Regions from separate parts of the Vibrio sp. ABH4_348 genome, predicted to be linked through region 1. Evidence: predicted binding sites of a transcription regulator. Region 1 holds the regulator's gene; the other holds the start of a gene.

Region 1 (6,303 bases):
GAACATCATTGCCTCTCAGCACATCTAACATCATCAACATGGCTTGACGACCAATCTCGTATCTCGGTTGATGAATAGTAGTCAATGGCGGACTGCAAAACTCTGAGTACTCAATGCCATCAAACCCAACAATTGATAGGTCCTGTGGCACTTTAAGGCCAAGCGCTTGAGCTGCACTGATCGCACCAATCGCCATCGCATCTGTGTGACAGAAAATCGCAGTTGGCGGCTCTGGCAGAGACAACAAATCTTTCAGTGCCTTGGCTCCACCATTAAAGGTAAAGTCACCATAGGCGGTATATGAGCTGTTCATTGTGATGCCACCACGACGCAGCGCTTGCTGATAACCCTGCGCTCTAAACTGGCATACCGCCGCTGAATCGGGCCCAGAAATTTGCGCAATGCGCTTGTGGCCGAGCTGCGCCAGATAGTTCACCATATCAAATGCAGCCGTCAGGTTATCGATGTGAACCGTTGGTAACTCAAGATCTGGCACATATTCACAAGCCATCACCATAGGAGGCAGATTTTTCTGCTCAGACTTGCTGACGTCAAAAGGCAAGTTGGTTCCAAGTAACAACATGCCGTCCGCTTGCTTGGTAAAGACCATATTGACGAATGTACTCTCGCGTTTGGTCTGTTTGCCGCTATCTCCAAGAAGAACAACATAACCATGTTCGATCGCCGCATCTTCTATGCCGCGAATCACTTCAGTAAAAAATGGGTCACAAATGTCGGGAACCAAAGCGATGATGGTTTTAGATTCGTTTCTTCTAAGATTTCTGGCCAAAGAATTGGGAGAATAACCCGCTTCAAGGACCGCATCTTCAACGCGTTTTCGCGTAGCGGATGACACCTTTTCAGGGTTCATCAATGCTCGAGAAACCGTTGCCGTTGATACGCCAGCCAGTTGAGCAACATCTTTCATCGTTGCCATGTGTAAATACCTCTTCCGTATTGTTACTCGTCCATCTTTTATTCAGAAGTGCAGAGCGTTGCACCTGCAATGCAAACGATTACTTTCGCTACTAAATTACAACTAACGATGGAAGTGTCACTAGTTTATTCATTCTCAAACAGAATGTTACGGGCTATTTAACACTTTTTGCACAACAAATGCGACCACCATCAAGTTTTTGTTTCTGACTGACAGGACGTTGCGACGAGAGAGTGATTTATGACATGTCTTGTGGTTCAACATCTAAGCTCCAACGAACTTTCGATGCTTCAGGGAGAAGCGCGATAACAGGTTTCGCGCTAGATATCAGCTTCTGGAGCTTGGATCGAGTGTCACATTGCAAGAGCAATTGCCAACGATACTTTCCCGAGCGCTTTTGAATCGGAGCAGGCATAGGTCCGAGTACCCAGCAGGAATCATCATATAGCGGGCTGGCTTCTAATATCTGTTTCACCTGCCTAAAGAAGTATTCCACTTTGTCATTCTGGTTGGCTTCCGCTTTAAACAAACACAGGTAGCTAAACGGAGGAAGCATCGCTTGCTTGCGCTCCTTGAGTGCCGATTCCGCAAAGTGCTGGTAACTGTGTTGCAACAGTGAAGTCAACAGCCCATGTTCAGGGTGGTGGGTTTGCAAAATCACCTCACCCGGCTTGCTGGCGCGCCCCGCACGCCCCGCAACTTGAACAATTAGCTGGGCCAATTTTTCTGCTGCTCGAAAATCACTGCTATACAAAGCGCCATCGATATCTAATAAAGCCACCAAAGTAACATTGGGGAAATGGTGACCCTTAGCGAGCATTTGTGTGCCGATCAAAAGCTGATGTTGGTTGTTGTGAATCTCAGCCAAGGCATTATCAAAACTTCCTTTGCGGCGTGTGCTGTCTCTATCGATACGAATTGACGAATACTCCGGAAACAACTCGGATAATTTGGTTTGCAGCTGTTCGGTTCCCACTCCCATCGTCACCATTTGAGTCGAACCACAACTACCACATTGATGTATCACCGGGCGCTGAGAGCCACAGCGATGACAACGCAGTTCCGAAGAACCTTGGTGATACGTATAAAAAGCATCGCAACGGGCACACTCGGCAATCCATCCACATTCGTGGCACATGAGTGCCGGAGAAAAACCGCGGCGATTGAGAAAAATGAGTACTTGATTACCTGAGTCTAAATGCCTGCGCATTTCAGCGATCAGTGGCGCTGACAATCCGGCTTCCATATACAGGCCCTTGACATCAAGGACGCGATTGCGAGTAGCCACAGCTTTGCCCGCTCGCTGGCTCAATATTAGATGACGATATTTTCCAGATAGCGCGTTTTGCAACGTCTCCAAGGCTGGTGTCGCGCTACCAAGTATAATAGGAATGTTTTCCAAATTGGCCCGCATCACCGCGACATCTCTCGCGTGATAGCGCAAGCTATCTTGCTGTTTGTAGGACGTATCGTGCTCTTCATCCACCACAATCAAACCTAATGATTTGAAGGGCGTAAATAGCGCAGAACGCGTCCCAATAACTACGCCCGCGTTACCAGCTTTGGCATGCAACCAGGTTTGCAAACGCTCACTATCATTTAAGCCTGAATGAACAACGCAAATCGGAGTTTCAAACCGACGCTCAAACCGTTGAATGGTTTGTGGCGTAAGTCCAATTTCAGGAACTAAGACTAAGGCTTGTTTTCCTTTCGCTAGAACCGCTTCTATTGCTTGCAAGTAAACTTCGGTCTTACCTGATCCAGTGACCCCTTCGAGCAAAAACGTTCCAAACCCATGGCTATTGTTAATGGCTGCTAACGCAATGGCTTGTTCCTCGTTTACTCTCAGTGGCTGTTCTTGTGCCTGATGATCACCACTTATTAGAGATGAAACCTGTGATTCCACACAGTGAACCCATTTTTTTTCTAATAAGGTATTCAAAACACTCGATGAGATTTGCTTATCTAGCATGACTTGATGAGATTGGTTTTGCTTTTGCAACAGCTGCAAAACCTGCTGCTGTTTTACCGCACGCTTTAAGCTTTTCTCTAGTGCCAAATTGCCAGCAGAAGTAATGCTCCACGTTTTTTGCTTGGGGAACTCTGCGGCTTGCCCTTTTCTCAACAAGCTCGGTAGCGCCAACGCTAAGGTTTCACCGAGTGGGTATTGATAATACTGACTACACCAACGTAGAAGGCGATGTAGACTCTCCGGCAAAATAGCACCGTTATCCAACACGCGTTCTATCGATTTAAGTTTATTAACCGGGTAGTCAGACTGAACATTCAACTCGGTCACAACACCCACTAACTTTTGCCGTCCAAATGACACTAGGACGCGAGCCCCCAAGTCGGGAACACTGGAGCCTGATGATAAGTAGTCAAACTGTTTGTCTAAGGGAACCGGTAATGCGACTCGCACTATGCTGTGTGTCATTAGAAGCAATCAGATAGCAAAAGGGGTAGTTTAATGGATTCTATATCGGGTTGATACGGCACAGACAACATGATCCAAAAAATCAAAGGTATTCATTTTTGGCGAAAAAACCTGCCATACTGAGATTAGGATGAGCCGGTTAAAAAAAGTTCAAAATGGTTGATCGTGTAATCAGTAAGCTTTATCATACCGCGCCTTGATGTAATGGCTTGCCAAGTAAGCGGTTACAACAAGTTCCATTTATATTAACTACGTGTGGTGTCTGGCATCAGATTCAGATAGCGACACGGCCTAATTTGAGGTTCTCCCATGAAAACTGGTATCCACCCAGAATACAAAGCAGTAAGCGCAACTTGTTCTTGCGGTAACTCTTTCGAATTCCAATCAACTCTTGCTAAAGAGTCAATCCACCTAGACGTATGTGACAAGTGTCACCCGTTCTACACTGGTAAGCAGCGTATCGTTGATACTGGTGGTCGTGTTGACCGCTTTAACAAGCGTTTTGGCGCTCTATCAAGCAAGAAGTAATTCTGTTTTGATAAGAATGCAAAAAGGACGCCTCGGCGTCCTTTTTTAGTTTTTCTCGTTTTAAATTGCTACCAAAAAGCCCTAGCGGCAAACGCAGAGAGATATCACACAACCGATACCTCCTCTGAAATCAATGTCACCTTTTAAAAAATCAGGGTGCAAACATCAATCGTCGTATGCTTCGTACTCAATTCCCATTTCCGTCATGAGACGTTTTACTTCTGTAGGAATATCGTCTGGACGATCTTTACGCAAGTCTTCATCTGTTGGCAAAGGCTGACCGGTGTAGGCATGCAGAAATGCCTCGCACAATAACTCACTGTTGGTCGCATGTCGCAAGTTGTTAATTTGACGACGCGTACGCTCATCCGTCAGCACCTTAAGCACTTTTAGCGGAATAGAGACGGTAATTTTTTTTACTTGTTCGCTTTTTTTGCCATGCTCAGCATACGGGCTAATGTATTCGCCGTTCCAGTCTGCCATTACGCACCTTTTCTATAATTCGGTCTGAGATTCAGAGTTATTGCTTCTAAAGTCCACAATTTTAGCCAGATTTAAGGCTACAAGCAAAGACATATAGACGTCTAGAAGTGTTGACGTCTTATTTTTTGAGGCGTAAAGTACCAAATTATCTGGTATCAGTGCGTCGACTGAATGACCAAAGATAGGGTGAAAGGACCAAAGGAAGTATCATGAGCAAGTGTAAACCAGCAACGATTGCAGTAAGAACAGGTATTGAAGCGGATTCTCAGTACCATGCCGTCGTTCCTCCCATTTATCTGTCCACCAACTACGGCTTTCCGGAGTTTGGTGATGTACCTCATTATGATTACACGCGCTCTGGTAACCCAAACCGAGGTTTACTTGAAAAAGCCCTATACGAACTAGAATCTGGTTCGGGCGCAGTTATCACGAATTGTGGTACATCGGCGATTAACTTGTGGGTGACCACGTTTCTTGGTCCAGATGATCTGATTGTTGCACCACACGATTGTTATGGCGGCTCTTACCGTTTATTCAACACTCGCCGCAACAAAGGCGACTTTAAAGTCGAATTCATTGACCAATCGGACAAGCAAGCTTGGCAAGACGCTCTTGCTAAAAAACCTAAGTTAGTTTTGCTAGAAACCCCTTCTAACCCTCTGGTTCGCGTAGTTGATATCGAGCAATCTTGTCGAGAAGCGCACGCCGCTGGGGCACTGGTTGCCGTAGACAACACCTTCCTAACACCAATTTACCAAAAGCCAATTGAGCTGGGTGCGGATTTTGTTATTCACAGCACTACCAAATACATCAATGGTCATTCTGATGTCATTGGCGGAGTTATCATCGCAAAAGACGAAAAACATGCTGAAGAACTAGCCTGGTGGGGCAACTGTATTGGCGCAACAGGTACACCTTTTGATAGTTACATGACTTTACGTGGTTTACGTACTTTAGGTGCTCGTATGCGGGTGCATGAAGAAAGCGCGAACAAGATCTTGGCGTTTCTGCAAACTCAAGCAAGTATTGGCAAGATTTATCACCCTAGCCTAACCGATCACCCTGGCCACGATATTGCCAAGAAGCAGCAATCCGGGTTTGGCAGTATGTTGAGTTTTGAATACGCCGGCTCTTTTGAACAGCTGCAAGTTTTTGTTAGTAGTTTGAAACTCTTCTCGCTTGCCGAATCGCTAGGCGGAGTGGAAAGCTTGATTTGTCACCCTGCCACTATGACCCATCGCGCCATGGGAGAAGAAGCACTCGCAGAGGCCGGAGTGTCTCATCAACTGCTGCGTTTATCAGTGGGACTAGAGGATGCCGATGACCTCATCGAAGATCTCACTCAAGCTTTAGACATTGCAAGCAAAACCAAATAAGGCATAGGCAGGTAAGCACAATCATGACGATTTTAAGAGAATTGCATAAATTTGGTGGCAGTAGTCTTGCCAATGCTGAATGTTATCGCCGCGTTGTAGAAATTTTGTCGCAATATCCATCAAACCAAGATTTGATTGTAGTGTCGGCTGCAGGCAAAACGACCAATAAGCTAATCGAGTATTCAGAGGCACTCGAGAAAGACGGACGTTTGGCCCACGAAGTGTTACAAGAACTGCGTCAGTTTCAAGTAGGCTTGGTCGATGACTTAATCACATCAAAAGCAAAAGATTCATTACTCACCCAGCTTTCCGATGAGTTTTCAACGCTAGCGAACCTTGAAGCACCAATTGATCAAACAACCCGTGCAGCGATTTTGGGCCATGGTGAAACCTGGTCTTCGCGTCTACTTGCTGCGCTGCTTACCCAGAGTGATTTGCCCGCTGTCCAACAAGATTCAAGAACGTTTTTAAGAGCAGAAGCTGGTGCACAACCTGAAATTGACCGAGCGGCATCACGACCATTATTGCAATCCGTATTAGCT
Region 2 (6,303 bases), 2.1 Mb from region 1:
CGAACCTGCGCAACTTCTGCTCTAGCTTGCGCAATTTCTACTTTTGATGATTGGCGGTCGAGTTCAGTTTTGCTTACTGCATTGCGGCTATTTAGCGCCTGTAACTCCGTCAAAATTCGTTGCTCGTTTTTGAGTTCAGCTTGCTTTTCACGCCACTCGGCTAAGGTTTGCTGATGTTCAAGCGTCACAACAAGGTCGCCCTGTTGAACCTGTTGGCTAGACACAACATGCACTGTTTCGATTTTTCCTGCAACTTCGGATGCGATGTCAACGCTGTTTCTTGCCTTCACATTGCCAATCAAGAATAAAGAACGATTTTCCGCTTTCTCTTCTACCACGGCTGTAGTTACCGTAACGGCTCTGGGCCCGCGCTGTGCGATAGCATCAAACTGAATGAGCAGCGTAAAGGCTAAAAAAGCCAATAGCCGTATTTTCTTTGTGATGTCGTTATTCATGGTTCAAGCTCTGTATTTGGTAGTGAACTCGGGTACAAATGACGGCGCAAGTTACTGTTATTAATGTTTAACCATAGTGATAGATACGAGTACCAGATAGGTTTGGCGCAGTTTTTATTCTAAGTTTTGGCAAGCTTTGTTGAAAAAGGCAGCATTCAACTTAAATTAGTCACAAAACGCTTTACAGGGTAAAACAGTTTGCTATGATGCGCTCCGCACTTGAGCGATGTGTTGGGAAAACATCGGATTAAGTATAAAAATCCTGGAGGGGTTCCCGAGTGGCCAAAGGGAGCAGACTGTAAATCTGCCGGCACTGCCTTCGATGGTTCGAATCCGTCCCCCTCCACCATATTTTCTGACTGAGCTAAGCTCAGTCAAACTTGAAATCATGTGTTGGGAAAACGTGAAACAAGTATAAAACCCTGGAGGGGTTCCCGAGTGGCCAAAGGGAGCAGACTGTAAATCTGCCGGCACTGCCTTCGATGGTTCGAATCCGTCCCCCTCCACCATATTTTCTGACCGAGCTAAGCTTGGTCAAAACTTGAATCCATGTGTTGGGAAAACACGGAACAAGTATAAAAACCCTGGAGGGGTTCCCGAGTGGCCAAAGGGAGCAGACTGTAAATCTGCCGGCACTGCCTTCGATGGTTCGAATCCGTCCCCCTCCACCATATTTAACCAGCCTAACGGCTGGTTTTTTCGTTTTTGGCTCTCAAAAATATCTAACTCACGAATAAATAACAAAAATCAGGAACAAAAAAGGGATCTTAACGATCCCTTTGATACAAAAATTCTTTTCATTATTTGGCTAAAAATGCTGGGACATCGGCAATACTGTCTAATACAGCGGTTGCAAGCGCTTCACCCTTATCAGTGATCGGTTTACCAGTACGCACTAACAAACGAGTTGCCACTCCCGCCGCTTCAGCAGCCATCATGTCTTCTGCTTTGTCGCCAACCATGACGGATTTCGCCATATCAATCTTCAAGAAGTCTTTGGCGCTATTGAGCATCCCCGGTTTAGGTTTTCGACAATCTGAGTCTTTTTTGTATTTGCCCACTCCTTTTTCTGGGTGATACGGCGAATAATAAAATCCATCAAACTCCACTCCATGATCAACAAAATTCCAGTCCATCCACTGAGTAAGAGATAAGAATCTGTCTTCGCTAAACATGCCGCGCGCAATACCAGATTGATTCGTCACCAGTACCAAAAGGTAACCCATTTCCTTTAGCTTTCGAGTGGCTTCAAATACACCTTCTATAAATTCAAAGTCGTGTTCGTCATGGACATAGCCATGATCGACATTGATAACACCATCTCTATCTAAAAAAACTGCGGGTTTAGCCAAAATATTACTCTGCGATTTGTCTGCATTAATGGAAAAATTATCGCACGCTTTATGTCAATCATCACTATCTAATTCCGAATCGATTGGGCTTAAAAACTCATTTAGACGTCTAGACGTAAAAATATCTATTGACACAAATCAGCTAAACCAATAGCATCAGCTACTAATTGAGACTTACATCAACATTTTGTGCTGCTTTCCTGCAACAGTACGGTATAGGCATATACATGATTGAAATTAAAGAAGTTAACAAAACTTTTTATCAAGGCGACAAGGAAATTAACGCCTTGAAAGACATCAACTTAACGGTTGATCAGGGAACTATCTTTGGCGTGATCGGTTCCTCTGGTGCAGGGAAGAGTACGCTAATTCGCTGTGTGAATATGTTGGAAAGCCCAACATCAGGCAAGGTCTTCGTCGATGGTATCGAGCTAACTGCACTAAACAAAAAGCAGCTTAGCGAGCAGCGACGTAATATTGGAATGATATTCCAGCACTTTAACCTGCTCTCATCGCGAACCGTATTTGATAATGTTGCACTGCCACTAGAGTTAGCAGGCGTAAATAAAGCGGCCATTGAATCTAAAGTTACAGAGCTTTTAGCCCTGGTTGGATTATCCGACAAGCGCGAGACCTATCCAGCAAACCTAAGTGGCGGTCAAAAGCAACGTGTGGCTATTGCCCGTGCATTGTCTTCTGATCCAAAGGTTTTGCTGTGTGATGAAGCAACGAGTGCTCTGGATCCGGCTACGACACAGTCTATATTGGACCTACTGCGAGAAATTAACCGCAAACTTAAAATCACTATCTTGCTGATCACTCACGAGATGGATGTAGTCAAAAGTATCTGTCACAAGGTTGCCATTATTGGTGATGGTGAGTTGGTTGAACAAGGCACAGTAGGCGAAATTTTTGCACACCCAAAGACAGAGCTTGCCCACAACTTTATCCGTTCAACATTAGATCTTTCTATTCCAGAGGACTATCAAGTTCGCCTCCAGAAAGAGCGAGTTGAAGGTAGTTATCCGCTTGTAAGATTAGAATTTACTGGCGCGACGGTAGACACACCTTTAATGTCACAAATTTCACGTAAGTTTAATATCGATATTGCAATCCTGAGTTCTGATCTCGATTACGCAGGTGGCGTGAAGTTCGGAATGATGGTGGCAGAGCTATTCGGTAGTGCTGAAGACGATGAAGCGGCGATTCAATATCTACGAGATCACAATGTAAAAGTAGAGGTGCTAGGTTATGTCCTTTGATTCACTAGTAGGCTGGTTTAACCAAAACATCGACCTGTTGCTGGGTGCAACATGGGAAACCATTTACATGTGTGTGGTGGCAGGTGTTGTAGGCTTTGCGTTTGGTATCCCGCTAGGCGTCATCCTACATGTCACCAAAAAAGGTGGGCTACTTGAAAACGTTCAATTGAATTCTGTATTAGGTGCGATTGTTAACGTTGGCCGTTCAGTACCTTTCTTGGTATTGATGGTTGCGATAATCCCAGTAACTAAACTACTCGTGGGAAGCTTTATTGGTACGTCAGCTGCGATTGTTCCACTTACTATTGGTGCAATCCCATTCATTGCGCGTTTGATAGAAGGCGCACTATTAGAAGTACCAACCGGACTGGTAGAAGCTGCTCAATCTATGGGAGCAACGCCAGTACAGATCATTACTAAGGTACTGATTCCAGAAGCACTGCCAACCATAGTTAACTCGGTCACCATTACTATGGTTACCCTAGTCAGCTACTCTGCAATGGCCGGAACCGTAGGCGGCGGGGGCTTAGGTGATGTTGCGATTCGCTACGGATTCCACCGTTATGACAGCGTGATCATGATGGTCACAGTCGTAATGCTGATTGTTCTGGTACAAATTATTCAAACTATTGGTGATGCCATCGTTCGACGAGTGGACCATCGATAAATTTAAATCAAGCCGGATCTCATCCTGCTTTATAAAACGAACATTTTGGCAATTTATTTGCCGACAAGCCCAATTCAATAAGGAGATAGTCATGAAATTTGGTCTTAAAAGTCTATTGGCTGTTGCCGCTTCAGCGCTAGTTTTGACTGGCTGTGGCGAAGACGAAGTCGACAACAGCAAAATCAAAGTTGGTGTAATGGCAGGTGCTGAAGCTCAAGTTGCTGAAGTTGCTGCTAAAGTTGCAAAAGAAAAATACGGTCTAGAAGTAGAGCTAGTGACGTTCACTGACTACGTAACGCCAAACGCAGCGCTAGATGACGGTTCTATCGACATCAACGCATTCCAGCACAAGCCATACCTAGATAAGCAAGTTGCTGACCGCGGCTACAAGCTAACTATCGCTGGTAATACTTTTGTATACCCAATTGCTGGTTACTCTAAAGAAGTTAAGTCTGTAGACGAAATTCAAAGCGATGCTCGTATTGCTGTACCAAACGATCCAACTAACCTAGGCCGTTCTCTTCTTCTACTTGAGCAACAAGGTCTGCTTAAGCTAAAAGAAGGTGTTGGTCTACTAGCAACAGTTCGCGATATCGTTGAAAACCCAAAGAACATCACGATTGTTGAACTTGATGCAGCTCAGCTTCCACGTGCACTTGACGATGTAGCACTAGCTATCATCAACACGACTTACGCGAGCTCTATCGACCTAACGCCAACTAAAGACGGTGTATTTGTTGAAGACAAAGACTCTCCATACGTTAACCTTGTGGTTGCTCGTGAAGACAACATCAACCAAGAAAACGTACAGAACTTTGTTAAAGCATACCAAACAGAAGAAGTTCACCAGTTTGCTTTGGAAATCTTCAAAGGTGGTGTAGTGAAAGGTTGGTAATCACCAATATTTATCACTATAAACACAAAAAAGCCCGCGATTGCGGGCTTTTTGCTATTTACGTATCAACTCTACTACTTTAAGTGATCCCAAGAGATATTGGATAACAGCCTGCAATCATCACATTTGAAATGAAACATATCGTGGATTGGTTCTTCCAGTAACCAATCACCACCACACTTAGGGCACTTTCTTGCACGCTCAGATTCTAGGCTTTCACCACCCACTCTATATTGATAGTAATAGGTTGGAATCTTAGTAATGTATTCAATTCGACCTCTCAGCCCCCAGCCTCGTTTAAACAGCACACTATCAACGTCGCAAATCTCGTGTAGGGCAGCATGTTCAGCGCGACAGCCTCCCGCCATCTGAAGTTCATCACAAGCTTGCCATTCCGTTTGCCATTTGATTACCGCTTTATGATCTCCATTTAGAGTCGCTGGGTTTCTGTATAGCGGAATCGGCAACATGCTATCGCCATCGCGAAGTGGCGAGCAGGTATGCACATAAGTTGTGTAAAAAATTTGCCAATCAGGCGTTTCGTCAGGTGATGACGCTTCAGAATTTAAATCTTGGCCAAGAACCCGAATTTTTGGTGACAGTACTTTTGCTTCTGAAAGGCGATGCAAACACACTTTCACAAAATCAGAATGGTAGTTGGGGTGTAAGCTATCTTGTTCAGGACAAACGGCGCGTACTGTAAAGGTTCCATCGCCGATAACAATCGGAAACTCACGCCCTAATACTTGGCCATTATAGCGCAGTGCGTCCATCAAACCGTTAATAGAACGCTCAACCGCGGTCACGGTTGTATCATCAAAACACTCAAACTGAAGTTCAACAACAAACATAGTTAAATCGCTGGCTCCAAGTCTTTAAGAAACTCTGCAACACTGCTTGCCAACACGTCTCGTTTGTCTGTACCTAAGCGCTCTAAAATTACTTCTCCAGATAGATTACATATTGAAATGACATCCAGTTCAGCATCGGTTGCGGCAATAAAAACGGTGGGTTTCAGTTTTAATCGGCGTTGAGTAACGAGATGCCCCAGAACATTTTCTTGCAAACGAGTGAAGTCGTCATCGCTCCATACTTGCAGCAAAGTCAATTCGTTACCTTGCCAAGTAGCGTTCATGTCTGCTGCCATTTGGCTGCCGTAAAAGTCTTTGATGTCGGAGTGAAGTATTAGCTCAATCCCCGTTTCTACATTGGTAAAATCCAAAGCAGATGGCAACTGATAAGGGAGCCACTCTACGTAGTCTTGAGTTTTGTTTTCGACGCAAGGGGAAACCAACTCCACCAACTCTTCATTTCTTGGTAAAGAGTCTTTCTGAGAACGGTAGAACTCGACATAACGATTCGAAAACTCGAACAAGGCTTCTGCCACGGATGAATCCATCAATCACTCCAATTCTTTATCAGTGAACTACAATGGCAAACTTGCCACTCGCAACCGTTTGCTTTTTCAAGAGCTAATGACACTGTGTCAGGGATTGCGTAAAATTTGGAATATTCTAATCGATATCCCGATCAAAGTATGACTAAATATTCGAAAGCCAAGGAACTGGAAGGCTTAACACTTGGCCAAAAAACCGATTACGCTAACCAATACGATGCGTCACTATTGCAAGCCGTACCAAGAAGCCTAAACCGCAATGACCTAAATTTAGGT

The links. The regulator MetJ, encoded in region 1, represses methionine synthesis genes. The targets are predictions, from matches to a motif close to TTAGACNTNTANANGTCTAA.
Region 2: a site for MetJ is predicted at 1,909-1,928, ahead of metN (methionine ABC transporter ATP-binding protein MetN). Genes of this name have one in related genera too.

Annotation. Positions count from the first base shown of each region.
Region 1 covers NZ_JBSWVW010000001.1:2,725,396-2,731,698, forward strand. Annotated here, with positions in the region: gene cytR (DNA-binding transcriptional regulator CytR) at 1-958, opposite strand, end outside; gene priA (primosomal protein N') at 1,176-3,374, opposite strand; gene rpmE (50S ribosomal protein L31) at 3,684-3,902, shown strand; gene metJ (met regulon transcriptional regulator MetJ) at 4,068-4,385, opposite strand; gene ACXAFJ_RS12520 (O-succinylhomoserine (thiol)-lyase) at 4,595-5,761, shown strand; gene ACXAFJ_RS12525 (bifunctional aspartate kinase/homoserine dehydrogenase II) at 5,785-6,303, shown strand, end outside.
Region 2 covers NZ_JBSWVW010000001.1:577,152-583,454, reverse strand. Annotated here, with positions in the region: gene ACXAFJ_RS02715 (efflux RND transporter periplasmic adaptor subunit) at 1-455, opposite strand, end outside; tRNA gene ACXAFJ_RS02710 (tRNA-Tyr) at 720-804, shown strand; tRNA gene ACXAFJ_RS02705 (tRNA-Tyr) at 880-964, shown strand; tRNA gene ACXAFJ_RS02700 (tRNA-Tyr) at 1,042-1,126, shown strand; gene gmhB (D-glycero-beta-D-manno-heptose 1,7-bisphosphate 7-phosphatase) at 1,256-1,807, opposite strand; gene metN (methionine ABC transporter ATP-binding protein MetN) at 2,035-3,069, shown strand; gene ACXAFJ_RS02685 (methionine ABC transporter permease) at 3,059-3,736, shown strand; gene ACXAFJ_RS02680 (MetQ/NlpA family lipoprotein) at 3,828-4,631, shown strand; gene ACXAFJ_RS02675 (Zn-ribbon-containing protein) at 4,706-5,482, opposite strand; gene syd (SecY-interacting protein) at 5,485-6,030, opposite strand; gene queF (NADPH-dependent 7-cyano-7-deazaguanine reductase QueF) at 6,169-6,303, shown strand, end outside.